DNA from 2 places in the Clostridium sp. CTA-5 genome. Region 1 is predicted to be linked to the other one. Evidence: a T-box and tRNA genes for the amino acid it is inferred to sense, from the RefSeq annotation. Region 1 holds a T-box; the other holds one or more tRNA genes.

Region 1 (4,324 bases):
ACTGAATTAGAGAAGAAACTATTTATGAAAATGAGAAAATCTGATAGAGCTCATTCATTTAGAGTATGCAAAGAAGCTATAGAAAGTATTAATAATTATAAAAATATAGAATCTATAGAAGAAAAAAAGATGGCTAAATGTGCATTATTACATGATATAGGAAAAGTAAGTTGTTCACTAAATACTATAGAAAAAGCTTTGGTAATTATTATAAATAAGCTTACGGTAGGAAGATTTCTAAAGTATAATAAAAGTAAGAGAATAAATAATTATTATAATCATCCTGTTTTGGGAAAAGAAATGTTAGAAGAAATTGGTGTTTATGATAGTGATATTTTATACTGTATAGAAAATCATCACAATACAACCATTAATAGGATGGATGAAGACAACTTATATTTGAAAGTATTAATAATATGTGATGATCAGAATTAAGTAAAATTTTTATATTAGGAGGTTTAAAGTTATGAATTCTCTTGAAAGAAGAAAAGATATACTTAAGTCCTTAGTAGATAGTGATGTCCCATTAAAAGGAATTAAAATTGCCCAAAGATATGGAGTTACTAGACAAATAATAGTAAAAGATATAGCTATACTTAGAGCTAATGGAAAAAATATAATAGCTACTCCAGATGGATATATAATTAATAGAGAAATAAATAAAATAAGAAGAATTATAGCTGTAAGTCATAATGAAGGAGATTTAATCCGTGAGATGGGTATAGTAATAAAATATGGTGGAACTATAGAAGATGTTATTATAGAACATCCTTTATATGGAGAAATTAGAGCAATGTTAATGATTAAAAATTATAATGATTTAGAGAAGTTTTCAAAAAAATATAAAGGTCAGGAAGCAAAGTTATTATCAGTTTTAACTAATGGTGTTCACCTTCATACTATATCAGCAGACAATGAGGAGAATATAAATTTAATTATAAATGAATTGAAGGAGAATACATTTATAATATCAGATTAGGAGGCAATGTATAACTATGGATTATGATATATTAATCTTAGGTGGAGGTATAATAGGATGTGCTGTAGCCTATGAATTATCAAAGTATAACCTGAATATAGCATTAATAGAAAAAGACTATGATGTAGCAGATGATATCTCTTTTATAAATACAGCTGTTATATATGATGGATCAGAAACTTCTGATGATGTTATGGCTAAATTGGAGAATATAGGGAGAAATCTAATAGAAAAAGCATGTGAAAAGTTTAATGTACCATATAAAAAAACAGGAGCATTAAGAATAGCATCAAATAATAATCAAAAAAATAAATTAGATATTATGTATAATATAGCAAAAGAACGTAGAATAGATGGAGTACACATAATAGAAAATGATGAGATGGCAATACATGAAATTGAACCTAATCTAAATATAAAGATTGATAAGGCATTATATTCAGAAAATATTGCTGTAATTTCACCATATGACTTAGCAATATCTTATGCAGAAGTTGCTGCAGATAATGGTGTTAATTTTAGGTTAGAGGAGCTAGTAATAGATATTAAAAACATCTCTAATGGATTTAAAGTAACTACAAATAAGAATAAATTTAGCTGTAAAGTAGTTATTAATACAATAACTAATGAGGTTACAGAAGATAAACCACAATGTAATTATAAGAATATGAATTACATACTGTTTGAAAATAAGATGGAGAATAAATTAAATACTATACTTATAGATGATATAGATGATTCAACATTTATAATAAATAATCCAATAATATCAGAAGGAAACTTAATAGGAATAAAAAGTAACCACATGCTTACATTAGAAGAGGGAATAGATATGGCAAAGAATATTTTTCCTCAGGGAAAAAAGGAATTTGTAAGCAATATATTCAATGAAGTATGTGATAAAGATATAATTATAATAGATGATAATAATTTAGATAAGGGATATATAAAAGTTACAGGGACTCATTATGGAAAAATTACTATGGCACCTGCTATTGCTATGATGATAAAGGATAAATTAAAGGATAGTTTAAATGTAACTAGAAAAAAAGATTATGTAGATAAAAGAAGAGATGTATATAGATTTAATGAAATGTCAAAAGAAGAAAGAAATGAAATAATTTCCTTAGATAAAAGATATGGTAATATAGTTTGTGCTTGCAATAATATATCAGAAGGAGAAATAGTTGATTGTATTAGAAGACCATTAGGGGCACGTACAGTAGAAGGAGTAAAGAGACGTACAGGTGTAGGTCTTGGGAATTGTAATGGGTCTTATTGTAATATTAAAATAATAAAAATATTAGCTAGAGAAATGAATAAAAATATTCTAGATATAGTAGAAGATTCTAAAGACTCTAACATATTATCTACTAGAATTAAGGAATTTAGAGAGATGTAATATATTTAAGGAGAATTAATTTATGAGCAGTAAAGATATCTTTACAAGTTTGGTTAGAATAAAAGGCGATGAACGTAATAAAGTAGTTTCTGTAAGAAGTAATAAGCCAATAGAAAAAGAATTATGGAGAGAATTTTCTAAGGTGCTTAGTAGAATATATGTTAGTAGTCCTGTTAATATAGGTGATATTATATGTAAAAATATAATGAATACAGGTATAGACATTATAAGTACTAAAAAAATTAGTGATAATGATTAAAAGAAAGATTTAATATGTTGACAAATATAAGTATTTTGTAATATATTTAATACAAGTTAATATGAAAACCTTAGATAAGGCTAGTAATGATATTATGATTTTTAGAGAGTCAGTGGTTGGTGTAAACTGATATTCAGGTATTATGAATCCACCTTTGAGGGACTGTGAATTAAGCAGTACGGTAATAATATCGTTAAATTTTTAGAGTGAATAACATTTATATGTTATTAATTAGGGTGGCAACGCGGAGTCTTTCGTCCCTTTTATTAGGGGGAGAAGGATTCTTTTTTTATATAAAAAATTTTTTAGGAGGAAAATATAATGTTAGATTTAAAAAGAATTAGAAATAATCCAGAGGAAATTAAAAATCTTTTATCAAACAGAGGAGAAGATTTTGATGTTTCAGTTATTGATGAAATAATAACATTAGATGAAGAAAGAAGAAAGATATTAGTAGAAGTTGAAACTTTAAAAGGAAAGAGAAATCAAGTTTCAGCAGAAATTCCAAAACTTAAAAAAGCTGGTGAAGATGTTACTGAAATAATGAAGGAAATGAGAGAATTAGGGGATGACATTAAAAAATTCGATGTAAGAGTAAATGAAATAGATGATAGAATAAAATACATAATGCTAAGAATCCCTAATATTCCAAATCCAGAAGTTCCAGATGGAGAAACTGATGAAGATAATGTTGAAATTAAAAGATGGGGTGAGCCTACTAAATTTACATTTGAAGCTAAAGCACATTGGGATTTAGGAAAAGATCTAGATATTTTAGATTTTGAAAGAGGTGGAAAGGTAGCAGGTTCTAGATTTACTGTATATAAGGGATTAGGTGCTAGATTAGAAAGATCAATAATTAACTATTTCTTAGATAAGCATACAGTAGAAAATGGATATACTGAAATATTACCTCCTTATATGGTTAATAGAGAAAGCATGGTAGGAACTGGACAATTACCTAAATTTGAAGAGGATGCTTTTAAGGTTGAGAATAATGGATATTTCTTAATACCAACAGCAGAAGTACCAGTAACTAATATGTATAGAGATGAAGTATTAAATGGTAATGACTTACCAATAAAACATGCAGCATACTCAGCCTGTTTTAGAGCTGAAGCTGGATCAGCAGGAAGAGATACAAGAGGTCTTGTTAGACAACATCAATTTAATAAAGTTGAATTAGTTAAGTTCTGTAAACCAGAAAATTCTTATGATGAATTAAATAAATTAGTAGCAGATGCAGAATCTGTTTTACAAGGTTTAGGATTACCTTATAGAATAGTTAGAATATGTAAAGGTGATTTAGGTTTCACAGCAGCTTTAAAGTATGATATAGAAGTTTGGATGCCTAGTTATAATAGATATGTAGAAATTTCAAGTTGTTCTAATTTTGAAGATTTCCAAGCTAGAAGAGCAAACATTAAATATAGAGAAACACCAAAAGATAAACCTCAATTTGTCCATACATTAAATGGATCAGGAGTAGCTATAGGAAGAACAGTAGCAGCAGTATTAGAAAATTATCAAAAAGAAGATGGAAGTGTGGAAATTCCAGAAGCAATAAAGAGATTTATGGCTGTAGATTTTATTAAATAATATATTAAAGATGTATTAGACTATAAGAAGAATTATAGTTTAATACATCTATTTTAATTTATAGATATGTTATAAATTTAAAAGT
Region 2 (28,260 bases), on a different contig from region 1:
TTTTAAGTAGCTCATTTACATCTTCTACAGTACAATCTGCCATATGAGCTATTCTAAATGTTTTATCCTTTAAACTACCATATCCATTAGATAATTGAAATCCTCTCTTACCGAGTTCTTTGTTTAGTTCCCCAACATCAATCCCTCTTGTATTTGATATAGTTGTTAGAGTGTTTGATAAATAATTTTCATCTGGAAAAATATCAAAATATTTTTTAGCCCATTCTCTAACAATCTTAGCCATTTCAATATGTCTAGCAAATCTATTTTCTAAGCCCTCTTTATTGATTATATTATCAAGTTGATAATCTAGTGCAAACATATGTGAAAGTGACGGAGTTGATGGATATTGATAATCTTTCTTTTGAATATACTTATATAATTGTAATAAATCTAAATAATATCCTCTATTAGGTACTTTTTCTGCTCTTTCTTTTGCTTTCTCTGAGAAAGTACATACTGATAATCCTGGAGGTAAACCAAGTGCTTTTTGTGATGATGTAATACAAATGTCGATTCCCCATTTATCAACTTCTATTTTAGTTCCAGCTGCTGAACTTACTGTATCAACTATAAATACAACATCTGGATACTTTTTTACTACTTCACCAATTCTATCAACTGGATTCATTACTCCTGTTGAAGTTTCATTATGAGTTACTGCAACCAAATCATATTTACCAGTTTTTAAAGCTTTATCTACTTCTTCTGGATCTATAGCTTTTCCCATTTCTACTTCAAATAAATCAGCTTGTACATTATTGCTAATAGCCATTTCATACCATCTTTTTCCGAATGCCCCAACCGAAAATACAGCTGCCCTCTTAGCTGTGCAAGATCGTATTGCCCCTTCCATAAGCCCACTTCCTGAAGTTGTAGAAAGTAATATTTCATTCTTTGTATAAAATAACTTTCTTAAATTATCACTTATTCTTCTTTGCAAAGCTGAAGCATCTTTGCTTCTATGCCCTATCATTGGCGTAGCCATTTTTTCAAGTACATCTTCACGTACCTCAACCGGTCCTGGAATAAATAATTTTTTATGCATTTAAAAAATCCCCCCATTATTTAATACTTATTGCCTATTGCTTACTTTTTGGTTATGTTTTAAGACAATATTGATATATATACTAAGATATAAACTTTTACTTAAAACATAACTTTTTTACTTATAAGTTATTGTACATTTTACTACTTATCTTATTGTAATTCAATACTTTATTGTATTAAATTAGAATTTTTTTTATTGATTTTATATTTTATTATTCTTTTTATTAATAAATTACATTAAAATATTATATTTTTATATTAATATAATATAACCTTTACATATTTCTTCTTTAAACATATATTATATATTTTAAAATTCACTTCATAAAACTATAATATTCTCTAAAAATCTATAATGTTCTTATTATCTATTTTCTTTCACATACTTATTTAGGCACAGAAAACAAAATAATAGATCAAAGAGGTGTTGTATATTTTGTGTTAAACAAAGAGATAAATTTAATAATAGCGATCCATTGGTTAAATTTGCTAACTCAGTATCACACAAAATAGATGATCATACTGGTCTATTATTTTTTTGAATGTACCTTATATAAAAATTCCCCCATAATATTTTATATAAATATTATGAGGGAACTTTACTAAGAATATGAATAAAAATAACGATTCTAATTTAATCTCTCTCATATTCCTCATCAAAATACAATACTGATTCTGTTTCTCTACAATATTTAACACAAATACATTGTGCTAATTTTCTTGGACATCTATAGCATAAACATGTCAAATCTTTTGAATCACATTTTCCATTCTTTGCTTCCGGACAATCACTACAATTAACTCCATTTCCAGCTGGCATAAAATCATTTCCTTTCTACTGCTTTATATTGATTATTAAATACAATACTTATTTTAAATACTTTTTTATATTTTTTAAATCTATATTAATAACTTTTATTATATAGCAGTACAAACATTGTTACAAACCTAAAAATACTTAATATCCAACTTTAAAAATAGATTTATTAAATAAGTATATCTTTCTTTTTAAATACAACATGTGCAATGATATAACTAATTATTGTAGTAACACACATTACTATAATTGCATTTACAGGGGTTAAATTTACATTATTATAGCTATATGCTATATCCCCAGTAATTACTGAATTTACTTGACCATAATTTAAGAAAACAAAGTGCGCAAATTTCTTTAAAAATGCAAACATTTGAAATGCTACTGTTCCAGCTACTGCAACTATAATTGCTATAGTTGTTGATACAGTACTGCTCTTGAATAATGTAGATATTAAAAATATAAATGCACAACAAGTTATCATAAATAATATTTGTAATAATAATGATTTAATTACAAAATCATTAAATGTAGCAAAGTGTCCACTTCCAGCCACATGCATTAAGTCTGGATTGCCACCTCTGCTTGCTGCATTAGAAAAATCTAATGCATATCTAACGCCAAGAGTTTTAGGATAATTTCCTGCATCAAATCCTTTTACAAGTCCCATTCCTAAAAATGCTAAACATTCAACTGACATAATCATTGTAACTACCGTAATAGTAACTGCTATAAATTTAGATAATAATACTTTTCCTCTTGATATAGGTTGTACTAATAAGAATTTTAATGTTGGTGGTGTACATTCCCCTGATACAATATCACTCATAAATACAGATATTCCAACTACCAATAAAACTGCACCTAAAATTCCAATTATTGTATCCATATAATTGTAAGCATTAAATTCATATCCATGTAAAGGCTTAATATTATTTTCCTTTAAATATTTAAGTTCATTTAATTGTTCTGTAATTGCTGATTTATTTGATTCTGAAAGATTTTTATTATTTAATGATTCTTCATAAGATTTAATACTTTCATCTAAATCTATCTTCCATTGATCAGCACTTACACCATTTTTTATTTGATCTTTATATTTAACTTCTTCCTCTTCATAAGCTTTTAAACTTTCTTTAAAATTAATTAAATCTGCTTTATCTTCAGGTTTTGTACTTTCTTCAAGATTTTTAATAGATTCTTTTGCATGTTTAATATTTTGATCAACTTGTTCTAATCTATATTGTGGCGAATTATATTTTTCCATATCCTTTTCTCTACTGTAAAGACCATACATACCCACACCAATAAATAAAACAAATAATCCAAATACAATCCATGTTTTAGTTCTTTTTAAAATTTTTATAAGTTCATTCTTTATTAATAAAAATAACATTATTTAATTCCTCCTTCCATAAGCTCCATATATCTTTCTTCCAATCCCTGTCTATTTTTATAAAACTCACATATATCGATATTTTCGCTTACTAACTTTTTAATTAACTTAGAGGACATACTTTTTTCTAATAATATATTTATTTCTTTGCCTTCTAATTTACTTTCAATTACATATGGTATATTTTTAATCACTTTAAGTACCATATCTTTATCTGTACTACTAATTAATGTTACACTATCTTTATCTGTACTAATGTTTTGTCCTTTTATTTCTTCTATTGATTGTATAAGACCATTATTTATAAATGCAACTCTATCACATAAATTTTGTACTTCACTTAAAATATGAGAAGATATAAAAACAGCCATGCCTTTTTCTTTAGCAGCTTTTTTTATTACTGCTCTAAACTCTAATATTCCCGATGGATCAAGTCCATTAGTTGGCTCATCTAATATAAGTAATTTAGGATTCCCTATTAATGCTGCTGCAAGTCCAAGCCTTTGTTTCATACCTAATGAATATTTACCTACCTTGTCATTAATTCTTTCTTCAAGACCAACCAGTTTTACTAATTCATTTACTTGCTTAATTGATGCCTTTCTAATTCTTGCAATTTGAACTAAATTTTCTTTTCCTGATAAATATTTATAAAGTTCTGGATTTTCAACTACTGCTCCAACATCTTTTAACGCTTTTTCTCTTTCTTTAATTAAATTGTGTCCACATATTACTATATCTCCACGTGTTTGAGTTATAAGCCCAACTAACATCCTTATAGTAGTTGTTTTTCCTGCTCCATTCGGGCCTAGAAATCCAAATATTTCACCTTCCTTTACTGAAAGATCTATACCCTTTATTATCGCTCTCTTCCCCAATGTTTTGTGTACATTTTTTATTTCTAAAACATTCATAGCTCTTCCTCCTAAACTTAATACACACGAAAGAAAATAATAGATAAGCAATACTAAACTATTATTTTTTCAATGTGTTTAACTATGAATAAAGTATAACCATAATAACTTAATAAATAATTATATAAATTCTTAAAATTTATTAATTATTCTTAATTTTTATACAAAAACTAATCTTATTTAATAAATTTAAATAAGATAAAAAAGTGGCTACATCACGCTTAATGGAGAATTAAGATATAGAGCTCTACAAGATTTTTAAAATATATTTTATTGAAAATCCTTTTAGATTTTTATACTACATTGTAAATTTTTCAAAATATATTACATATTTTAAAATGTAAATAAAATAGAGCCTGTACTATTAAATAACTTTAAATAAGTTATCTTAAATATCAGACTCTATTTATATTAATTATTAAATTATATATTTCATACTAAATTATAAATATATATTTATAATTTATACACTTATAAAAACACTTGTATTATAGCCAAAGCTATCACTCCTGGTATTCCTAAAAAACCTGCAATCAAAGCTGTAATTGGATTAATAGGCAAAGTAAAATTAAAATTTACTCCAACTAAATTTACTACATACAATATGACAACTCCTAGAATTCCATTTAGAATCACTTTTAATGGCCATTTTAATAATTTAACTATTAGAAATAATAATACTATTCCTATTAATCCATATATTAAATATTGTTCACTCACATTTAGTCCCCCGTCTCATAATTATTTTTCTGAAATATTTTTTTGTAATATATAATTATGGCTTACACTGAGTCCTCTTGCTTTTGCTAGACATAATAAATATTCATATCTTTTTTTAGCTACCTCTTCTGCAAAAATTGCTACTTCAACCAATTTAGAATCATTAACATTATTAAACATACTTCTAGCAGCATCCATTTCTGATTTTGCCTCTTCCATCTGTTCAATAAGTTTATAATTTAAATCTTCGCCATCTATATTTTTCATCAAATATTCCAATATTTTTATTTTATTCATATACTCACCTCCAAACATCCTACTATATTAATATCCATATATTGGGTTGAGTATACTTATTTTATGTTTTATGTTTTTATTTTAAGCATATGAAAAAAATAATAAATCAAAGATGCGATGTATATTTTGTGTCAGACTAGAAGCTAAGGCTTTATAATAGTGCGCTATTAAGTGAGACTTAATGACGAAGTATGACATAAAATAGACAAACATACTGGTATATTATTTTTTTGAATGTGCCTTATAAGTGGTAACACTTTTTTATTGACCTCATATATTATTATCATAAGAAGCTTTTCACTCATATCAAACAAAAAAAGTTCTAACTCCCATCTATATAACACCTTTTTCAGGAACCCAGTTACATACATTGGGTTCCTTTTTTATTCTTTAGAAAATCATTTTTTGAATGTGCCTTATATTTCTTTTCTGCCTTCCATTGCTTTGGACAATGTTACTTCATCAGCATATTCTAAATCTCCACCAACTGGAATTCCTGCTGCAATTCTAGTTACTTTTACATCAAGAGGTTTTAAAACTTTTGCTATATACATAGCAGTTGCTTCTCCCTCTATGTTAGGATTAGTTGCTAAAATTACTTCTTTTATATCTGCGCTCATTCTTGCAACAAGTTCTCTTATCTTAATATCTTGCGGGCCTCTTCCTTGCATAGGAGATATATTTCCATGTAACACATGATATAATCCATTATATTCCTTAACCTTTTCCATCGTCATAATATCTTTAGGTTGTTCTACTACACATATTATTCCTTTATCTCTACTAGGATTTGAACAGACTGGACAAGGATCAGAATCAGTAAAATTCCCACATACTGAGCAGTATTTAATTGTTCCTTTTGCTTTAACCAAAGCAGTTGCAAATTCCCTTACTTCATCATCTGGGAGATTTAAAATATGTAGAGTTAATCTTTGAGCAGTCTTTTTTCCTATGCTTGGCAACTTTGCAAATTCTTCTATCAACTTTTCTATTGCTACGGGATAAAATTCCATTTCACATTACTCCTTAAATCAAATAATTTGAACTAAAATATCAACACTCACTAAAAACATAAATAATATATAAGTTCAAATAAATTTTATTCGTTTATATAAATTTTTGATTAACTACATTATTATTTTTTATATAATTTCTAAAGTTAAAAGCATACAGCTCGAAGGAGTCTCCCTCTGTTCTGTATGCTTTAAATTGCTTAGGCTTTATTTATTAAAATAATCCACCTGGCATTCCGCCTGTTAATTTGCCCATTTTGCTACTAGTTTCTTCTTCTGCTTTTCTTAATGCTTCATTAATTGCAGTAAGTACTAAATCTTCAAGCATTTCTACATCATCTGGATCTACAACTTCAGGCTTTATATTAATTGATTTCACTTCTTTTTTACCAGTAACAGTTACTGAAACAGCACCACCACCAACTGATGATTCAAATTCTTTTACTTCAAGCTCTTTTTGCATATCTTCCATTTGTTTTTGAAGCTTTTGCGCTTGTTTCATAAGATTATTCATATTTCCTCCCCCGAAACCACCAGGGAATCCTCCTCTTGCCATACAAATCCTCCTCTTAATAAATTTCTAATCTTTATTATAAAACATTTTCTTACTGTTTACTATATAAAATATACTACTTATATAAAAGATAGTTATAATTATCTAAAATATCCTCCTTTTACATAAGTAAGTCTACTAGAATTTAAGAATATATTAAATTCTATTCATCTAATACTTCAAACGGTACTCCATCTAATCTCTGTTTTAACATATCTTCTTTACTTAAATTAGTAGATTTAGAATTTTTAATATCATATCTCACTACTATTTTGTCTTTTAATACATCAGAAAATACTTGATTAACAAGTTTTTTGTATTCTTGTTTTTCTAATCTATTTTTATTAAATGCATAAGATTCTTCATACATTAATGTAACAATTCCATTTTCAAATTTACATGGTTTTGCAGTTACAATTGATGCATAAACGACCATAGCTCTCCTTGCCTTAAATGCTTCTAAAATTTCTGACCAAGCTCTTTTAATATTGTCTATTGTTAATGTTGATCCACTATTTACTTCAATATCCTCTTCTTCAGATTTATTCTCCTCTTTTACTTTCTCTTTAATAGAAGCTTTATATTCTAAATTTTCTTCTTTTGTTACTGATTCTGTTTGAGAGGCTACTTTAATCTTTCCACTTTTTAAATTTTCTTCTAATTTATTTATTCTTGCAAGCATTACTTCACTTGAAGTATCATACTCTATTTTACACATTTTTATTATACTAAGCTCTAAGTATAATCTGCTTTGTTTACTTACTTTTGCATTAGTTTCGCTTTCCTGAAGAATTCTGATTGCTCTCATTATTTCTTCAACTCTAATTCTTTTTCCTTGTTCTTTAATCATATCAATATTTTCTAAAGACATATCTAAAATTTCTTCTGGTTTGTTTGAAACCTTAACCATTAATAAATTTCTAAAATGTTCTATTAAATCTTTAATAAATAAATACATATCTTTGCCTGAATAAACAAGCTTATCAACTATAACCATAGATTTTTCAATATCTTTATCTATCACTGCATTAGTTATATCAAATAAATATTGATTAGTCACAAGGCCAAGTATACTTATTAAATCTTCATATTTAATATCATTATCTCCCATTGCAATTGCTTGATCTAGTATACTCAAAGAATCTCTCATCGCCCCGTCTGCAACTCTAGCAATTAAGTCTAAACTCTTATCATCAACAAGTACTCCTTGAGCCTTTGTTATTTTTCTTAATCTAGCTGAAATTTCTTGTTGATTTATCCTCTTAAAATCAAATCGTTGACACCTAGATAATATAGTTATAGGAAGCTTTTGAGGATCTGTTGTCGCTAATATAAATATTACATTGCTTGGGGGTTCTTCTAATGTCTTTAAAAATGCATTAACAGCCCCCGCCGATAACATATGAACCTCATCTAGTATATATATTTTATATTTTCCCTCTTGAGGTGGATATTTAGTATCATCTATAATATCCCTAATTCTATCTATACCATTATTAGATGCAGCATCTAATTCTGTAACATCAATTGCTAACCCATCATTTATTTTTTTACACATTTCACATTCATTACAAGGCTCTCCATCTTTTGAATCAAGGCAATTTAATGCTTTTGCCATTACTTTAGCTGTTGATGTTTTTCCTGTTCCTCTTGTTCCACAAAAAAGATATGCATGTGCAATTCTATCATTTAAAATTTCATTTTTTAATGTTGTGGTAATATGTTCTTGCCCAACCACATCACTAAATGTCTTTGGTCTCCATTCTCTATATAAAGCTGTATATCCCAAAGGCTTTCTCCACCTTTCTATTTTCCCTTAAGGCAAATGAACTAAAATAATAGATCAAATAAACGAGCATACTGGTCTATTATTTTTTTGAATGTGCCTAAGTCTTATATTTATTATACACTAATAACTAATTAAATAAATTATAAAAATAATTATATAATATGAACAATAAAGTTTTACAAAATTAAAAAATTATCTATGCTAACACTAAATATATAGCTTCAATTAAACTTTTTTATTTATTTTCTATAAAAATTAAATAAAAACTTATAAATATATTATGTTAATTAGAACATATATATAAATTCCAATAAAGTTTGTTCATTAATATAAACATTAAAGTATTTATAAATAATATTACTGACCACTATAGTGAGGGACTTATATAGAAAATTTATAATATATATACTTCTAACTAGATATTATTAATTGATCTTTTTATAAATATGTAAGCTTATAATAAATGTTTATCTATGATAAAATATTTAAGAAATATTAAAGCATCGTAAAACAAATAATTACTCAAAAATTCGTAGTATTTTTTGAACTAGTCAAGGAAGTAAATGCAGTTACTGCTATTAGCTATATTGGGTGACACAGTATAGTACACAAAAACAAGAACACTGACTAGTTATTTATTTAGAGATGCCTAAAATACAAATAGGAGGAAAAAATTTTTTATGAGTTTATATGATGATAAATATTTAGCTATAGCTAGTGATATTCTTGAAAATGGATATTACGATAATAATAGAACTGGGGTATCAACTTATAAATTACCTCATCAAATAATGCAATTTAATTTAGAAAAAGAATTTCCTATATTAACAACAAAGTTTGTTGCTTTTAAAACTTCTATAAAAGAAATCTTGTGGATAATGCAAAAACAAAGTAATAATATTAAAGATTTAGATGGACATATTTGGGATGAATGGGCTAATGAAGATGGTTCTATAGGTAAAGCTTATGGATATCAAGTAAAAAAATATCACCAAATTGATAATCTTATAAAATCACTAAAAGAAAACCCACAAGATAGAAGGATGATGGTCAATATATGGAACTGGGAAGACCTACCTGAAATGAACCTAGCTCCATGTTGTTTCTTAAGCATGTGGGATGTTACAGACGGCAGACTTAATTGTATGTTAATTCAACGTTCTGGCGATCTACCACTTGGAGTTCCATTTAATACTACTCAATATGCAGTATTAACACATTTAATAGCACAAGTTACAGGATTAAAACCTGGTTTATTTACTCATGTAATAAATAATGCACATATTTATGAAAATCAAATTGAAGGAATGAAACTTCAATTATCAAGAAAAAATGAAGCTTATGATGCACCAAAACTTTGGATAAACCCTAAAGTAAAAGATTTTTATGATTTTACTCCTGATGATATTAAATTAGAAGATTATAATTATCATCCATCAATAAAAATGCCTGTATCAGTTTAAAAAAGGAGAGATATAAATATGATATCTTTAATTGTAGCAATAGCTAAAAATAATATTATTGGAAATGATAATAAATTAATATGGCATATTTCAGATGATTTAAAAAGATTTAAAGAGATTACTACTGGGAAAACAATGATTATGGGAAGAAAAACTTTTGAATCTCTTCCTGGAATCTTACCGAATAGAAAACATGTAATTTTAACCAGAGATAAAAATTTTAATGTTAACTCTGATTCAGTAACAGTTTTTAATGATTTTAATGATTTAATAGAAAAGTATTCTAAATGTGAAGAAGAAGTATTTGTAATTGGTGGTGGAGAAATATACAAACAAATGCTACCATATGCAGATAAATTATATTTAACTAAAATAAACAAAGATTTTTCTGGAGATACTTACTTTCCTGAATTTAATGAAGATGATTTTGAAGTAGAATATAAATCTGACACTTTACTTGATGAAAAAAGTAACTTAGAATATACTTTTATAAATTTAAAAAGGATATAAATAATAGTCTATGTTTTAAAATAATATTGATATTATAGTATAAGCGAACTGGCATTGGAATTTGCTTTTTAGAACTCTTAATGAAGATTTGTCCAATTAATTGCTTGTCAACAATCTTTGATTGGGAACATGCATTAATTGGACTAATCTTTATTTTAGAGTTCTTAAGTGAGAGTCAAAATTTTATATTTTGTTTCTCGAACTTACTGGACGAATGTACATGAGTCAAGTTTCCTATTTCAACTCTGTCCATGAGTTTTATACTATAATATCAACTCTTACTTAAAACATAGACTATTTATATTACGAAATAAGAAAATGAGGAAATTTTATTAATAAAATTTCCTCATTTTCTTATCCTATTGTTTTTGTCCTATATCGTTAATCCTATTGAAGAGTAACCCATTTAATAATCAAAAAAAAATCCTTCATTGTGAAGGTTTATAAATAAACCGTGCACCTCACGTTGATAAAAATCCCCTATACGTTACCTCTGCAGTTAGCTCAGACCAGATTGATCCACGGCACATGCAGTGTGCACTTATCGCTGCTTCCTTCCGGATCTGACGAGGTTCATGCGCTTACATTGCGTGGGACCCAGTCATCAACACCACTTACAAAGGTCAGACTATAAAGAATTAATACCTAAGCGAGGAATTCAATCCTGCTATAGCGGATTGCAGGTTACAGGGCACCGCTGACTCCCCATCTAGCACGGCAATGGTGGTATGAAGAGGATTCGAACCTCAATAAATATTTTTCTTTATAACCAAAGAAAAACTTACGTCTCCCTTAGACGTCAAACCATATTAAATCATTACACATTTTAGATACTTTTAAATAATAACATATAAGCTTTTCAAATTCAAGGCTATTCTAATAATAAGATTTTATAAAATAAAAGTTTATTTGGATTATCACGTTTTTATTTACATATATACTATTATTTATACAACTAAAATATATATATTCTAATTGAATTATTTAATTAGATTTTTTTGTTTAATTTATATAAAAAATTATAAATATACTAGACTCTACTCATTTACAAAAATATATTAAAAATTTTTTATAACAATTAAATTTAATAAATAAATTTATTCGATCTTATATATTAATAATTTTATCAACAGTTTTGAAAAGTTTTTTAATAAATCTGTTGATAACTTTTATTATATCTTTAAATTATGTGGATAATTTTTTAATTTTAATCACAAATTAATTTAAGTAATATAAATTTTATTCTTTAATTGTGTTTCTAATTCTATAAATTATATTTTTAATTAAATAATAAATTTTAATTTTACACTATATTCTAAAATATTAATATTTATTTAAAACATATTAGATTTTTCTTATATATTTAAGAACAAAAAAACACGTCTGCAATTTATTCCGATCACAAACATGTTAAGAATTCTTATAAGAATCACTGTATTAATCAATTAATATTCTGGCGGAGAAAAGGGGATTTGAACCCCTGATAGAGTTGCCCCTATACACGCTTTCCAGGCGTGCTCCTTCGACCTCTCGGACATTTCTCCATAAAAGCATTACATAATGCTTTTTTATAATATCATATAAAAATCTTTAATTCAACTCAATGTTTAACCCTTTTTCTTTTATCTATGTAACATAACTATTTTGAATTAATAATTTCTTATTAAATATTACTGATATTGTATTTTAATGATTGATACTGCTCTAAACTAAAATATCAATAATAAATACTATTTTTCTAAATTAAAATAATTTATCGTTAACATTTCATGAAAACCACTGCTATAAAAATACAGATTAAGCAACACTTATCTCTTTAACATAACAGATATGTAAAGTTTCTTTACATATATTTCCTTATTTAACTGTATATGTTATCATTAAATAAAGATAGTAAAACGACATAAAGCTACAGAGGCTATTCATAAATTAGTACATATTTTTACTTAAGTAAAAATATAAAATATTAAGGGGTGGTAAACATGAAAAAAACTTTAAGTATTTTACTTTCTCTACTACTTATAGCAGGTTGTATTACTTCAAATACTGTAATAGCTAACGCTTCTAGTAATTCTAGTAAAAGAGTAGTTACTTATTTTCCAAGCTGGGGAGTATATCAAGCAGGACAACAGCATATTACTGTTGATAAAATTCCATGGGACAAGGTTACACATGTTAACCATGCATTTTTTGAAATAACTAGTGATTTTAAAATTCAAACTACTGACAGTTATGCTGACTTTGAAAATACTAATTTCCCTCATGCACCAAAAGCCGATTGGAATAAGTATCCAAACACAGGATATCCAGAAGGTACAGTATTTGGTCACTTTGGTGAATACAAATATTATAAATCAAAATATCCAAATGTAAAAATTTTAATATCTGTTGGAGGATGGACAAGAAGTAACATGTTCCATGAAGCAGCCTCTACAGAACAAAATAGAAAGACATTGGCTAATAGTATGGTAGATGTTATGAAACAATATCCATTTATCGATGGAATAGATGTAGATTGGGAATATCCAACAGAAACTAGAGCTTCTGAAGACCAATATGATAGAGGTTGCGTTGGTGGCCCAGAGGATAAGCATAATTTTACTCTATTATTAAAAACTATTAGAGAAACATTTAATGAAAATAATATGAAAGATAAACTTTTAACAGTAGCTGTATCAGCTGGTGCTTCAAAAATAAAAAATACTGAACCAGACCAGTATGCTCAATATGTAGATTATATTGGAGTAATGACTTATGATTTTGCTGGTGGATGGGACAAGGTTACAGGACACCTTGCTTGTTTATATCTTAATCCTAATGATACTACAAGACCAAACTTTGATATGGATGATGCGATGAAACTATTTAGGGATACTTATAATGTTCCAAGTAACAAACTTTTAGCAGGTTCTCCTTTATATTCAAGGGGATGGGCAAACGTTCAACCTGGACCTAATGGAGATGGCTTATTTCAACCTGGAGATTCAAATTTTAAAGGAAATTTAGGAGATGGTGGTCAATATTCTTGGTATGATATAAAAAATATAGAAAATGCTCAAGGTTGGGTAAAATATAGAGATCCTATAGCCAAAACTCCTTATTTATACAATGCTAACACTAAACAATTTTTAACATATGAAGATAAAACATCATTGAAAGAAAGAATTAATTATATAAATGATAATAATTATGGTGGTTTAATAGTTTGGGACTGTAGTGGAGATGATGTTAAAAACGGATGGCCAATGCACACTCAAATGTATAATGATTTAATAAAATAATAGCAATTGATTTATTAAAAATTTTAGTCTTATATAGAGTAAATTTTCCTCTATATAAGACCTATTTTTTTGCTATATTTTAAGTGACACAAATACATCTGTCCATAAGCTTTATAGCACTATATAAATGTTATTTTAAAATATAGCATATGTTTTAATAACTTTCTAATTTTCTATTAACTATTTTATAGATAATAGAACTAAAAATTATTCCTAATACACATCCAACTAACACATCTGAAGGATAATGTACATATAAATACATTCTTGAAAAACCTATTAATGCTGCTAATATAAAAGCTGCAATCCCAAATTTCTTATTCGCTTTACTAATTATTGTTGCTGCTGCAAAAGAAGACATCGTATGCCCAGATGGAAATGAAAAACCTGTTGGCGCTTTTATAAGTAATTCTATTCCTTCAGTAATATTAAAGGGTCTTTCTCTAGCAACTAAAGGTTTTATAGTAATATCACCTATTAATGCACATATAATTAGTGTTGGTATCATTATTAAGCCATATTTTCTATACTTCTTGGTTATTATAAATATTATTGCTATTATAATCCACACAAGTCCACCATTCCCGAGTGACGTTATAGCAGGAATTATCTTATCCATTATAGGATTACGTAAATTCTCCTGTATAAAATTTAATATTCTATCATCAAATGCTTGAATAAATTGCATGCAAGCCTCCTTATCCAATATATTTTGCTTACTATTAAAAATAAACATTTCTAAATATTTGTTTGAACTCCAGATATATATCTTAAATTAAAATTTATTTATACTAAAAATTCTTAATATAGATTTAAAATCCAACCTACATTTAAAATTTAATAGTATTCCTCTTTTGATCAAAAAATTTAGTTAGTAATTCAGAACACTCTTTATCATAAAGCCAATTAACACTCACAAAATAATTTAATGAGACACTATCTATGAGATTTACTACTGAGCCACATGCTCCCATATCTTTATTAAATGTACCTATATGCAGTTTAGAAATTCTACTTTGAGCAATTGCACTAGCACACATAGGACAAGGTTCTAAGGTAACATACATTTCACATCCTGTTAATCTCCAATCCCCTATATATTGAGAAGCTTGTTTAATTGCTAAAATTTCTGCATGTGCCGTTATGTCTTTTAAGTTTTCTTTTAAATTATGAGCCTTAGCTATAACAATTCCATCCATTACAATAACTGCACCCACTGGTACCTCACCCTTAGACATTGCCAATTTGGCCTCTTGTTTAGCAACTTCTAAAAACTCCATTGCATTGCTCCTTTCATATCTAGTAAATTAAATACACTAAAAAAGTCATATATCTAACTTTTTATTTTTCACCTATCATAATAAAAAATTAAGAAAATTACTTTTTATAATTATACACTACAATGCAGATTCTTATAAATAAACTCTTCATATTTTATAAAAGTCCATAATTTAAAACTCATTCATATATAAAGAATAGGTTGTCCAAAAATCAAAATTTAATTTTTATTTTTGAACAACCTTTGTATATTAAAGTTAAGATACTTCTTTTGTAAATATTCTAACTTTCTTTATTCTATTTTTATCTATATCTTCAACAATAAATTTCATATTGTTAACTTTTATCTCTTCTTTTTCTTCTGGCATCCTTCCAAGTTCACCAATAACCAAACCTCCAACAGAATCAAATTCTTCTGATTCCATATCTATGCCTATTAAATCACCAATATCATGAAGTCTTACACTGCCATCTACTATATATTCATTATCTTTAATTACTTCAATTGACCTTTTTTCTTCATCATATTCATCCTCAATCTCTCCAACAATTTCTTCTACCAAGTCCTCTATTGTAACTATTCCAACGGTTCCACCATATTCATCTAATACAACTGCAATATGATTTCTTGTCTTTTTCATTTCTTTAAATAGTTCTATAATCTTTTTAAACTCAAATGTATAAAAAGGTTCTCTTATATATTTAGTAATATTAAAGTCCTCTTTAGGATTTTCAATCATTACAAGATCCTTGACATTTAACACTCCAATAACATCATCTATCGTTTGATTATATACCGGTATTCTTGAAAATTGTTCTTCTTTTATAACTTTTAATACATCATAATAAGTTGCTTCAGAATCAACTGCAACAACATCAACTCTTTGAACCATAACATCTTTTACTTGAAGATCAGCAAAATCAAAAACATTAAAAATCATTTCTTTTTCAACATCTTCTAAGACACCCTCTTCTTCACTTACACCTACCATTGTCTTTAATTCTTCTTCTGTAATAAATGGTTCACTTGCCTTAGGATCTCCACCTAAAATCTTTATAAAAAATGAAGAAATAGCGCTAAACATAAAAACAAAAGGTTTAAATATCATTACTACAAGCTTTACTGGCTTACTAACCTTTAAAGCAACATGTTCTGCTCTTTGCTTTGCAATAGACTTTGGAGTTATTTCACCAAATATTAAAACTAATATAGTCATAATTGCTGTAGCTACACCAACTCCAGTTGGTCCAAATATATGAGTTGCAAGCACAGTAGCAAGAGCTGATGCCGCGATATTTGCAATATTATTTCCAATTAATATTGTTCCTAATAATTTATTAGGATCCTCAGTAAGCTTTTCCACTAATTTAGCTCCTGGTACCCCTTCCTCAATCATATGCCTTATTCTAATTTTGTTTAATGACATTAATGCTGTTTCAGACATTGAAAAAAATGCTGAAAGCATAAGTAGTATTATTAATATTACTATCTCCCACGTATAACTAGGGTCCAAAAAAAATCACTCTCCTAATGACTTATTAAATATTTTTTGTTTTTAATACTTGAAAATTCTAAGTGCTAATCAAATTTAATTTTGATTCCAAATCCACTAATATTTTACTTAACATTATAACATATTCTTATTAAAAGAAATATATTATCTTAATCTAAAAAACATCAGTAATATTAATTAGAATACTTATAATTACTCTAAATTAATATTATTGATGTTTTTTATCACTTTTTAAAATTAACTGAAATAATAAAAAAATCTCTTATTTAACAAAATATATATTCACTAACTTTGACAATTCATCATTTAATGCTAATTGAACTATCTTACCATTATTTAATTCGAAATTATACTTTTGTAAATTATCTATACTAGTATTATAAAATTTTCTTATTCTTTTATTATTTGATTCTCCACCTCTTACCATATAAGCTTGTCTTAAACAATGCTTGTCTATTTTTATAGCAATCTTTCTTCTACTCATATTAAAAATTCTAGTTACACTTAATGTTCTATCAAAAAATTCATATTCATAATCAACATAACTAAACATGCTTATTAAAAATAACGCTATTCCTAAAATTATTAACGCTACTGTTATAAGTATAGAAATAAATATCATAAACAATGCTAGTATAAAAACAACTATAGAAACTTTTTTAGCAACCTCACTAGCTTTATATGATTTATTTGAGGGAATAAACTGTTCTGCAAATATATCCATATAAAATCCTTCCTTTCCCAACCCTTTTTATCTTTATGTTATATTACTCTTTATTTACCAAAATATTCTAAATACTAATAAACAGTATTAATAATATTCTTATTTTTTAAGTTGTATATAGCTAATATTTTAATAATTATCTTTTAATTTAAAATCAAAAAAAATCTTACCTCATATTAAAATCTAATTATTACTAAATTTGTATAACATAAACTTTTTTTTACAATTCTATTTTAATTGATTTATCTAAAAATTTCATTATAAATTTTAATTAAACCATTCTCTTATATTCTAATTCTATAATAAATATATTACATTTAAGATTTTTACATTATATTTATTATTTAAAATATAGCGTATTGAATATTTAGACAATAAAAATACAATAAAGCCACAATTATTATAATCAATAATTGTGGCTTTATTGGTATCCCCAGTAGGAATCGAACCTACATCTGTCCCTTAGGAGGGGACTGTTCTATCCATTTAACTATGAGGACACATGTTTGTTGAAATTACATAATAAATTGTATTATACTTGCTATTTATTGTCAAGTAAACCATGTCCTTATCTATTTAACACTATGTTTTCAGTAAATGTTGATATTATGTATAAAAGCCAAGTGGCATTGGAATTTGCTTTTTAGAACTCTTAAGTGAAAGTCAAAATTTTATATTTTGTTACTTGAACTTACTCAGTGAATGTATATGAGTCGAGTTTCCTTTTAGTCTTACAATTACTTGCTTGTCATCAATCTTTGATTGGGAACATGCATTAATTGGACTAAACTTTATTTTAGAGTTCTTAAAGTAAATTCCTCTGTCCATAAGCGTTATATCATAATATCAACACTATTTTAAAACATTCCTATTATCTAATAACTTTTTAAGTTCTAAATAACTATCTTCTACTTCTTCTATTGGAAGATTTCCTTTTATTAAAATCTCTCTACTCTTTTGTTTAAGTCTAGTATAAAACTCTATTCCTTCTTGTATGATATTTTTATCATTATTACTTTTTTCAACCATATAAAATATCATATCTTCTGCCTTATCGAATTTTTCAATTAACTCATAAAGTTTTATTACTCTCTTATCATCTTCTAAAGGAAGGTCATAATTACTCAATACATCTAAAAGCATTAAAATATCTTCATTATATTTTTTAGTTTCAATGTCTTCTTCTTCATAAGCTTGATAAAATGCTTGTAATGACTTTTGATAGTAGATTACCATCTTATTATCATCTTTTTCTTTTGAGCAAACAATCCCTTGAAGTTGCAATAATTCTCCTAGCGCTATATATTTCCAAACATTAAAATAGCTATCTCTACTTATTATGTCTTTAATACTGTTAAATGATAATGTATCTATAGTGTCTATTTCTAATCCTACTAAAGTTTTTAATTGCTTATTTATTACATGTTTAGCACTTTCAAAGTCATGATTTAAAATTTCCTTATTTACCTCTTCTTTTACTAAATCTAAGCTATGCTCCATTTCTTTCATATAATCATTTTTTAACACCCTTATCACCCCTACAAATTATCTTATACCTATGCTTAAATTTATTATTAATCTTTTTTCTTACAAAATCCACTATTTTAGTTATTAATGGCCCTGATGCCACTATTACAGCTAAAGAAATAACCCAATGTCTTAATTTAATTACTTCTAATGTAAATATCCATCTTCCTATAGGAGTTATGAATGCTAATGTTACTATTCCAAACATAACTATACCTAACCCTAATTTAAACTTTGTTAATGGTCTAGAAACCTTAAGTAAAATAACCATACTAGTTCCAGCAAGCATTAACAATGCTAATGTTCTGCTATATTCTATAGAAGCTCCAATCTTACGTGAAATCATAAATGTCAGTGTTGTAAATAATGCTAAAAATATTCCATTTGGAATACTTACTGTTAATATTCTTTGTAAAAACCCTCTTTTAACAGCACCACGACTAGGTAGTAAAGCTAAAAAGAATGCTGGAATACCTATTGCACAACTTCCCACTAATGACATTTGTATTGGTAAAACTGGGAATGGTAAGAAAAGTATTGAAAATACAAAAGCTAAAATTATTGAATATACTGTTTTTGATAAAAATAATTCTGCAACTATTTCTAAATTATTAATTTGTTTTCTTCCTTCTTCAACGACCTTAGGTAATGCTGAGAAGTCCGATTTTAATAATACTAGTTGTGCTACTGCCTTTGTAGCGTCAGATCCATTTGCCATAGCTATACCACAATCTGATTCTTTTAATGCAAGTACATCATTAACACCATCACCAGTCATAGCAACTGTATGGTCCATTTTTTGTAATGCCTTTACTATTCTTCTTTTTTGATGTGGTGTTACTCTTCCAAATACAGTGTTTTCTTCAATAACTTTTGTAAATTCTTCTTCATTTTCAGGTAAAGTTCTAGCATCTATAGTTTTATCCCATCCATGAACACCAGCTCTTTGTGCAACTGTTGATACTGTTACTGGATTATCTCCTGATATTATTTTAACTTCTACATCTTGTTCATGGAAATATTTTAAAACCTTTGGTGCCTGTTCTCTTATTATATCTTCTATTAAAACTAATGCTGCTGCAGTTATCTTACCTGATAACTTTTCACTCAATTCATTATTTTCAAGCTTTGCTAAAAGCAAAACTCTTCTTCCTTTTTTGGCTTCATTATCTACAATTTCTTTTATTTCATTATATGAATCATTTAATATTATTTCAGGCGCTCCAAGTACCCAACTCCCTGCCTTATCAAAAGTTATTCCTCCCCATTTCCTTTTAGAAGAAAATGCTATGCTCTTTAAACATTTTAAATCTGAAGGATTCTCTTTATATTTTTCTAATATAGCTTTTTGAGTAGCATTTTTACTTGGGAGATTATGTGCTAATGCAGATAATATATTATTAATTTCATCTGCATCTATATCTCCAATACTTTTAACATCTACTAAATTTAAATTTCCCTCTGTTAAAGTTCCTGTTTTATCTAAGCATAAAACATCAACTCTTGCTAAAACTTCAGTAGCACATAATTCTTGAACTAAAGTATCATATTTAGATAACTTTATTATTGCTACTATAAAGGTAGCACTAGTTAATAACACTAAGCCTTCTGGTACCATACCTATAATTCCTGAAACAGTACCTATTGCTGCCTCTTGCCATGTTATATCCTTTACCATAAGTTGAGTTACTGTTAATAAAATAGATAAAGGAATTATTATCCATATTATAACTCTAAAGATTTTATTTATAGAATTTTGTAGTTCTGAGTTTATTAACTTAAATTTTCTAGCTTCATCAGCAAGTTTTGCTGCATAAGTTTCTTTACCAACACTAGTTACCTGTGCATATGCATCTCCAGCCACAACAAAACTTCCAGATAGTAGTTTATCATTATCATTCTTTACAATAGAATCAGATTCCCCTGTAAGCATGGATTCATCTACTTCTAATCCGGATTGAGATATAATCTTTGCATCTGCCAATATCTGAGAACCAGTTTCTAAATATAATATGTCATCTAAAACAATATTTTCTAATGGGATCTTTTTTAAAGTTCCATTTCTAATTACATTAGCATACGGTTCACTTATAACTGATAATTTCTCCAATGTTTGTTTTGCTCTAAGTTCCTGTACTATACCTATTAAAGTATTAACTAATATTACCCCTGCAAATATTGCATTTTTGGGTGAACCTGCTATTACAACTACAATAGCTAATATAATATTTATTGCATTAAAACTAGTAAATAAATTTGCTCTAATTATTTGCCATAAAGTTCTAGAAGGTACTTTTGGTATGTAATTTACTTTGCCGGATTTAATTCTTTCTCTTACTTCTTCATCACGAAGCCCTATTATGTCTCTATTTATTATCGTATTCTCTAGTTCAATATTTTCCATTTAATCACTCCACATATTAACTAAATTATGTTTTTATTTTTAACATATAAATTTTACAACAAAATTCTTAAGTTAATATTAATTATATATTTTTTTATTATACTTTTCCTTAAATTAATTTTAAATTTTAAAAAAATGTTTAAAAATCTTTGTTTTAATTTGAAATATTTTAAAACAGCATTGATATTGTAGTATAAGGGCGAACTGGCATTGGAATTTGCTTTTTAGAACTCTTAATAAAGATTTGTACAATTAATTGCTTGTCATGAATCTTTGATTGGGAGCATGCGTTAATTGGACTAAGCTTTATTTTAGAGTTCTTAAAGTGAATTCATCTGTCCATGAGCTTTATACTACAATATCAACATTCACTTAAAACATAATGTTTAATTTGGCTATGTTTTTATTTCTCATTTTATTAAGTATTTGCCCACTATCTTTTAAATAATACATTTTTATAATATACTATTTTTATAAGTCATTAAAATTAAGGATGTGTAATTATATGATAAGAACTATAATATTCTATTTTAGTGTTATTATAAGTCTATTATTTCTTTCCTTATTCGGAATAGAAATTAAATTCTTAGAAAAAAAAGGTGATACTAAAAAAAGAGCTGAATTTATTCATAAGACAACCACTAGATGGGCTAAATTTGTTATGAAATTAAGTGGTGCACGAGTTAATATAATTGGAATAGAAAATATACCAAAGAATCAAACAGTATTGTTTGTATCTAATCATCAAAGCAATTTTGATATTCCATTATTAATGTCATCTATTGACGTTCCAAAAGGCTTTATTGCAAAGAAGGAATTAGAATCTTGGCCATTTATTAGTACTTGGATGAAATATTTAAATTGTATATTTATGGATAGAAAAAATTTAAGAAAATCCGCTCAGTCAATAGTTGAAGGTATTAAATTATTAAAAAGTGGATATTCTATGGTTATATTCCCTGAGGGAACTAGAAGTAAAGGAAAAGAAATTGCTGAATTTAAATCTGGAAGTTTTAAACTTGCTATAAAATCTAAATGTTTAATAGTTCCAATAACTATAAATGGTACTTATAAATTATTAGAACAAAATAAAAATATTATTAGACCAGCAGATATAGAAATTTTTATACATGAACCTATATCTACAAAAGATTTAACTAAGGAAGAAGAAGATAATTTACCAAGTAAAGTCCAATCAATAATAGTTAGTAAATATAAACATATTTCTTAGTATTAGGTAATTAAAGAAAATAATTTAGATTAGTAAGAACTTATAGATTTGAATAAGTTTCAAATTTATAGGTTCTTTTCAAACTTTGCAATAAAATTATTAAAATTTAGTACTTTATTAAATTTTCACCCGAATAAATTAACAAACTGTTAATGAAAACATTAATCACTTTAATAGATAAATTTTGTTTTTTATTTCTTTTAACTATTAATTGTATTTTTAGAATATAAAATGTTATTAAATATATTATAAGGTAATATTTTTTTTGACATGATGCCTATTACTCTGTTAAACTTATTTTATTTGGCTTATAGATGAAAAACTTAATTTTAAAAAAACATTATCTAAAGTAAAAAATCAATCAATTTTAAATAAAGAAACGAGGATATTTAATGAACAATAATCAATTTTCTATTTTAGGTCTTAAAGACACTATTGTAAAAGCAATAGATGACCTAGGTTTTACGAAACCTTCACAAATACAAGAAGAAAGTATACCTGTAACACTTCAAGGATTTGACTTAATAGGGCAAGCACAAACTGGTACTGGAAAAACTGCGGCTTATGGATGTCCTATACTTAGCAAAATTACTAAATCTGAAGGAATTAAAGCTCTTATTTTAGCACCAACAAGAGAACTTGCCGTTCAAGTTAATGATGAGCTTAATAAACTTTCAAAATATGAAAAAACTGTTGTATTACCTGTTTATGGTGGAGAATCAATTGATAGACAAATAAAAGCTCTTAAAAGAAATAATGTAGAAATAGTTGTAGGAACTCCTGGTAGAGTACTTGATCTTACTAAAAGAAAAATTCTTAAATTAGATACTATAGAATGTTTAGTATTAGATGAAGCAGATGAAATGCTTAATATGGGATTTATTGATGATATCGAAACTATTATAAATCATACTCCTGAAGAAAGACAAACATTACTATTTTCTGCTACAATGCCACAACCAATAGCAAAGCTTGCTAAAAATTATATGAAAGCTGATGTTAAGCATGTTGCTATTAAAAAAAGTTCTCTTACAGTTTCTAAAATTGAACAAAATTATTTTATGATTAATAATAAACATAGACTAGAAGCTCTTTGTAGATTATTAGACTTAGATAATCCATCTTCTGCTATAATATTCTGCCGTACAAAAAGAGGTGTTGATGAATTAGTTGAAGAATTACAATCTAAAGGATATGTAGTTGAAGGAATGCACGGTGATATGACTCAAGTTCATAGATTAACTACATTAAAGAAATTTAAAGAAGGTTCTTTAAATCTATTAATTGCTACTGATGTTGCTGCTAGAGGAATTGACGTTGATGGTGTTACTCACGTAATAAATTACGATTTACCACAAGATGTAGAATCTTATGTTCATAGAATAGGAAGAACTGGTAGAGCTAACAGAACTGGTACTGCTTATTCATTAGTAACTCCAAAAGATTTTTCAATGCTTAAGCAAATTCAAAAAGTAACTAAAAGTACTATAACTCAAAAAGCTATTCCAACTGCAGAAGAGATTCATAATAAGAAATTTAATAATATGGTATCAGAAATTAAATCAACTATTGATGAAGGAGATTTTGCTAAATTTATTCCTAGTGCAATAGAATTAAATGAAAACTATGATTCTATATCTATAATTGCAGCTTTAATAAAAGTGAAATTTGAAAATGAAAGTGTTTTTGAATATAGTTCAAATAAATTAGAATCACCTAGCAAAAAAGAAGACGTTCGTTTATTCTTCTCTGTAGGTAAAAGAGATGGTTTAACTCCAAAAGTTCTAATAAACTATATTAAAGATATGACTAAAATTAGTGCTTCAGCAATTGGTCAAATAGATCTTATGGAAAACTTCTCATTTGTAACTGTTGAAGAAGGCGTTTCTTCAAAAATATTAAACAAATGTCCTGGCGGTAAGATTAACAAAAAAAGAGTTAATGTTGAGATTGCAAATAAGCGTAAAAAATAATATTTAGCTTTTATGTAATATTAGGGAAGATTTATATTAGGGAAATCCTAAATTAATATCCTCCCTTTTTATTTAATCTTCAATATAATCATTTACATCTACTATCTTTGATTTTGCATCCAAAATATACTTTTTAGGCATTGATATTCTAAGTATACCATTTTCCATAGTTTTTATTAATTTAGTTTCTTCAATTGCTTCAATATTATCAAATTCTTTTATATAATTCTTTTTAACCATATAGTTAGATGTAAACATTCCATTATTAGCTTTATTCATCTCAAACTTATTTAGATTAATAGAAATTTTTCCTGGATCATACCTTATACTTGTTTGTCTTAAATCAACTCCTTTTAATTCTATACTTAAAACATACATATCATCATATTCCTCTAAATTAATAAATTCAGCTTTTTCTTCTTGTTTATCTTCTTTATTCTTTATTCTATAACTCTCGTCTCCCATATTATACTCTTCTGTAAAAATTGATATATCAATATTTTCTAAAAAATCCCCTATAATACTTCCTACTCTATTTAAATCAATAGTCCCTCCAAATTTAAAAGGAAATATTCTAAACACAATATACCTCTAATACAAATTGCTATAATTTATATTATTATAAAACTTCTTAAATGTTAAACTTAATATATATAAGTTCTAATAAAGTTTGTTCATTAAGATAAATCTTAGAATATTTATAAATGTTCTGACTAACCATTCTAGTGAGGAACTTATATAAGAAATTTATGATATATATACTTCTAACTAGATAGTATTATTCAATGTATGCTAGTCTATTTTACATACGCAGAATCCCCTGATAACCCAACTAACAAGAAGTTACTTCCTTGTCTAACACAAAATATTCGTTGCATCTTTTACTTATTGTTTGTTTCCATATTACTAATAAGTATTTCTTTAAATTTATTTATATCTCTTTCTGTATCCTTTATATCTAAAGAATTTAATCCACCTCTTCCAAGTCTATCACTAAGTGAAATTAATGAGATATCATCTATATCAACATCTTTTAATAATCCAGTAATATCTTTAAATTTAAAATCTTTAGTTACAAATAAACTTTGCATATGCCATCTTATTAAATATTTTACTTGTAATATAAATTCTTCACTTTGATTAAAATATTTTAAAAATTCTTCTGCCATTTCTGCACCTACTTTGTCATGGTCATAAGATGTTAATCTTCCCTTTCTCATTTTAGTAGTTGGTTTTTTACCTATATCATGTAATAAAAGTGTCCACATAAATACTCGTTTATCTCTGCTTTTATTCCTATTTTTAGCTCCTTCATCCACTACCATCATTGTATGTATAAATACATCTCCTTCTGGATGAAATTTAGGATTTTGAGGGACCTCTTTTAATTCACCAATCATTGAAAATGGATATTTATTAAATATTCCATCACTTAATTCCTTTTCTAAAAATATAGATGGCTTATCATCATTAATTAAATGTTTTTCTATGTTTAAAAATATATCTATATCATTCATATCATTTTTTCTCCTACTATAATATTTTAATTAATAATGTTTTAAAACATTGTTAATATTATTATTCCAAAAACCTATGGTATTATAATAAAGTGTCTAAAAGAAAATAATAGATTAAAAATATACAAATTTAATAGTCATTATTTTTTTAATACAACTAAAGCTCTGTTAAAATTATAAATCTATAACTTAACAGAGCTTTTTTAATAAATAAAATATTTTATAAATTACTATATTTTATTCAAACTGTATTTAAAATGTTCATGATAATGCTGTTATACCTCTTTCACCAGTTCTAATTCTTATACAATCACTGATATCAGTAATAAATATTTTTCCGTCCCCAACTTCTCCAGTCCTAGCAATTGAAGTAATTATTTCAATTATCTCTTCTAATTTATTATCCTCTACAACCACCTTAAGTTCTATTTTAGGCATGATATTCATTATATCATCTTCATCTTCATAAGATTCCACCCAACCATGTTGTTTTCCACAACCCATAACTTGACTAATTGTTACTCCACTGATTTTTGCTTCTTTAAGAGCTAATTTAATAGCTTCTAATTTTGATGGTCTTATAATAGCTTCAATTCTTTTCATAAACAATCATATCCTTTCTAATCAAGTCCTGTAAAGGATGGATAAGCGATCTCACTGTGTTGTGAGATATCAAGTCCATCAAACTCTTCTGAACTTGTAACTCTAATATCCACAAATTTTTGCATAACTTTTATAATTATAAACGTACTAATACCTGCAAATGCTATGGTTATAATAATACTAATAATTTGTGCTTCAAATAACTTAAATTCCCCAAAAATCAATCCATTCCATTGTGCTGCTGAATTAATAGATTTCTCTGTAAAAATACCTGTTGCTATTGCTCCCCAAATACCACCTACACCATGACATCCAAATACATCAAGTGCATCATCATAATTAAACTTAGGCTTAATATAATTCATGAAGAAAAAGCATATAGGAGATCCTATTGCTCCTATTATTATTGATGCATAAACAGGTACAAACCCTGCTCCAGGTGTTATAGATACTAAACCTATTACAGCACCTGTTATAGTTCCTAAAATAGTAGGATTACCATGTTTTATTTTTTCTATTAACATCCATGAAAGCATCCCTGCTGCCGCAGATGTATTAGTTGTTAAAAATGCATGTACTGCAAGTTCTCCTGAACTTAATGCACTTCCTGCATTAAATCCAAACCATCCAAACCAAAGTAATGCAGCTCCAAGAAATACAAATGGTATGTTATGTGGATTGTATTTCATTTTACCATACCCTTTTCTAGGACCTAAAATTATACATGCAACGAGTCCTGAAACGCCTGAACTTATATGAACTACACTTCCACCAGCAAAATCTAATGCTCCTAAATTTTTTATAATTCCACCATCTCCCCATACCATATGCGCAAGTGGATAATAAACAAAAACTGACCATATTCCTACAAATATAAATAATGATGAAAATTTTATTCTATCTACCAATGATCCTGTTATTAATGCTGGCGTTATTATAGCAAACATCATTTGAAATGTTGCAAAGAGAATGTGAGGTATATTATTAGCATAAATAGGGTTAGGATCTGCTCCAACACCTATAAAGCCTATGTAATTAAATCCACCAACTATTCCTCCTATATTTTCCCCAAATGATAAAGAATATCCTATTACTACCCATAATACAGATGCTAATCCACATATAAAAAATGAAGACATAATAGTGTTTAATATATTCTTTCTACGTACCATACCTCCGTAAAAGAATGCTAATCCCGGTGTCATTAAGAACACAAATGCCGTACATATCAGCATAAATGCGCTATCTGCTAAATTAACGTTCATATATATCCCCCCCATAAAAATATAAAATAAAAGACGCTTAAAGCCTATGCTCTAAACGCCTTTGTTTATTATATTGATAATATTAATATAATTAATAACTACTGTCAATATTATATTTATTACATCCTATTGAAATATATTTAATGTTTTCATTATAATTCCTTTAATCTCTTTATATTTATTAGGCATTTCTTCTTTTGCACTTATAAGTTGAATTAAATTAACTAAATCTCTAAGTTTAGCTATCTTATACCAGCCTTTAATAAGTTTTTTATCTGAATGCTTATTATATTCTTTTTCAAATATATTAATTAAATTTTCATCAAAATAATTTTCATACCTAAATAACTGACCTATATCTGCTAATGCGTGTCCCGCCATTGAAAATTCCCAATCTATAATCCCTGCTAGTTTTTTATTA

The links. A T-box is a leader RNA that pairs with one kind of tRNA and senses whether it is charged. The one in region 1 lies ahead of serS (serine--tRNA ligase), so its partner is inferred to be a tRNA-Ser.
Region 2: it has a tRNA-Ser gene. The T-box ahead of serS (serine--tRNA ligase) is inferred to sense a tRNA for this amino acid. The anticodon was not compared.

Annotation. Positions count from the first base shown of each region.
Region 1 covers NZ_BAAAAT010000008.1:324-4,647, forward strand. Annotated here, with positions in the region: gene ACYUET_RS14000 (HDIG domain-containing metalloprotein) at 1-435, shown strand, start outside; gene ACYUET_RS14005 (3H domain-containing protein) at 467-979, shown strand; gene ACYUET_RS14010 (FAD-dependent oxidoreductase) at 996-2,381, shown strand; gene ACYUET_RS14015 (DUF1667 domain-containing protein) at 2,404-2,640, shown strand; T-box leader at 2,703-2,905, shown strand; gene serS (serine--tRNA ligase) at 2,962-4,239, shown strand.
Region 2 covers NZ_BAAAAT010000014.1:35,480-63,739, forward strand. Annotated here, with positions in the region: gene ACYUET_RS17485 (pyridoxal-phosphate-dependent aminotransferase family protein) at 1-1,048, opposite strand, end outside; gene ACYUET_RS17490 (hypothetical protein) at 1,685-1,870, opposite strand; gene ACYUET_RS17495 (ABC transporter permease subunit) at 2,037-3,263, opposite strand; gene ACYUET_RS17500 (ABC transporter ATP-binding protein) at 3,263-4,177, opposite strand; gene ACYUET_RS17505 (pro-sigmaK processing inhibitor BofA family protein) at 4,649-4,897, opposite strand; gene ACYUET_RS17510 (DUF2508 family protein) at 4,919-5,194, opposite strand; gene recR (recombination mediator RecR) at 5,611-6,207, opposite strand; gene ACYUET_RS17520 (YbaB/EbfC family nucleoid-associated protein) at 6,422-6,763, opposite strand; gene dnaX (DNA polymerase III subunit gamma/tau) at 6,924-8,549, opposite strand; gene ACYUET_RS17530 (thymidylate synthase) at 9,230-10,012, shown strand; gene ACYUET_RS17535 (dihydrofolate reductase) at 10,031-10,522, shown strand; RNA gene ffs (signal recognition particle sRNA large type) at 10,975-11,240, opposite strand; tRNA gene ACYUET_RS17545 (tRNA-Ser) at 11,977-12,066, opposite strand; gene ACYUET_RS17550 (glycoside hydrolase family 18 protein) at 12,505-13,803, shown strand; gene ACYUET_RS17555 (phosphatase PAP2 family protein) at 13,958-14,491, opposite strand; gene ACYUET_RS17560 (nucleoside deaminase) at 14,634-15,083, opposite strand; gene ACYUET_RS17565 (HlyC/CorC family transporter) at 15,339-16,595, opposite strand; gene ACYUET_RS17570 (hypothetical protein) at 16,858-17,319, opposite strand; tRNA gene ACYUET_RS17575 (tRNA-Arg) at 17,745-17,819, opposite strand; gene ACYUET_RS17580 (DUF6483 family protein) at 18,172-18,846, opposite strand; gene ACYUET_RS17585 (cation-translocating P-type ATPase) at 18,833-21,250, opposite strand; gene ACYUET_RS17590 (lysophospholipid acyltransferase family protein) at 21,756-22,481, shown strand; gene ACYUET_RS17595 (DEAD/DEAH box helicase) at 22,874-24,454, shown strand; gene ACYUET_RS17600 (Hsp20/alpha crystallin family protein) at 24,527-25,036, opposite strand; gene ACYUET_RS17605 (HDIG domain-containing metalloprotein) at 25,336-25,971, opposite strand; gene ACYUET_RS17610 (P-II family nitrogen regulator) at 26,233-26,574, opposite strand; gene ACYUET_RS17615 (ammonium transporter) at 26,592-27,839, opposite strand; gene ACYUET_RS17620 (phosphotransferase family protein) at 27,966-28,260, opposite strand, start outside.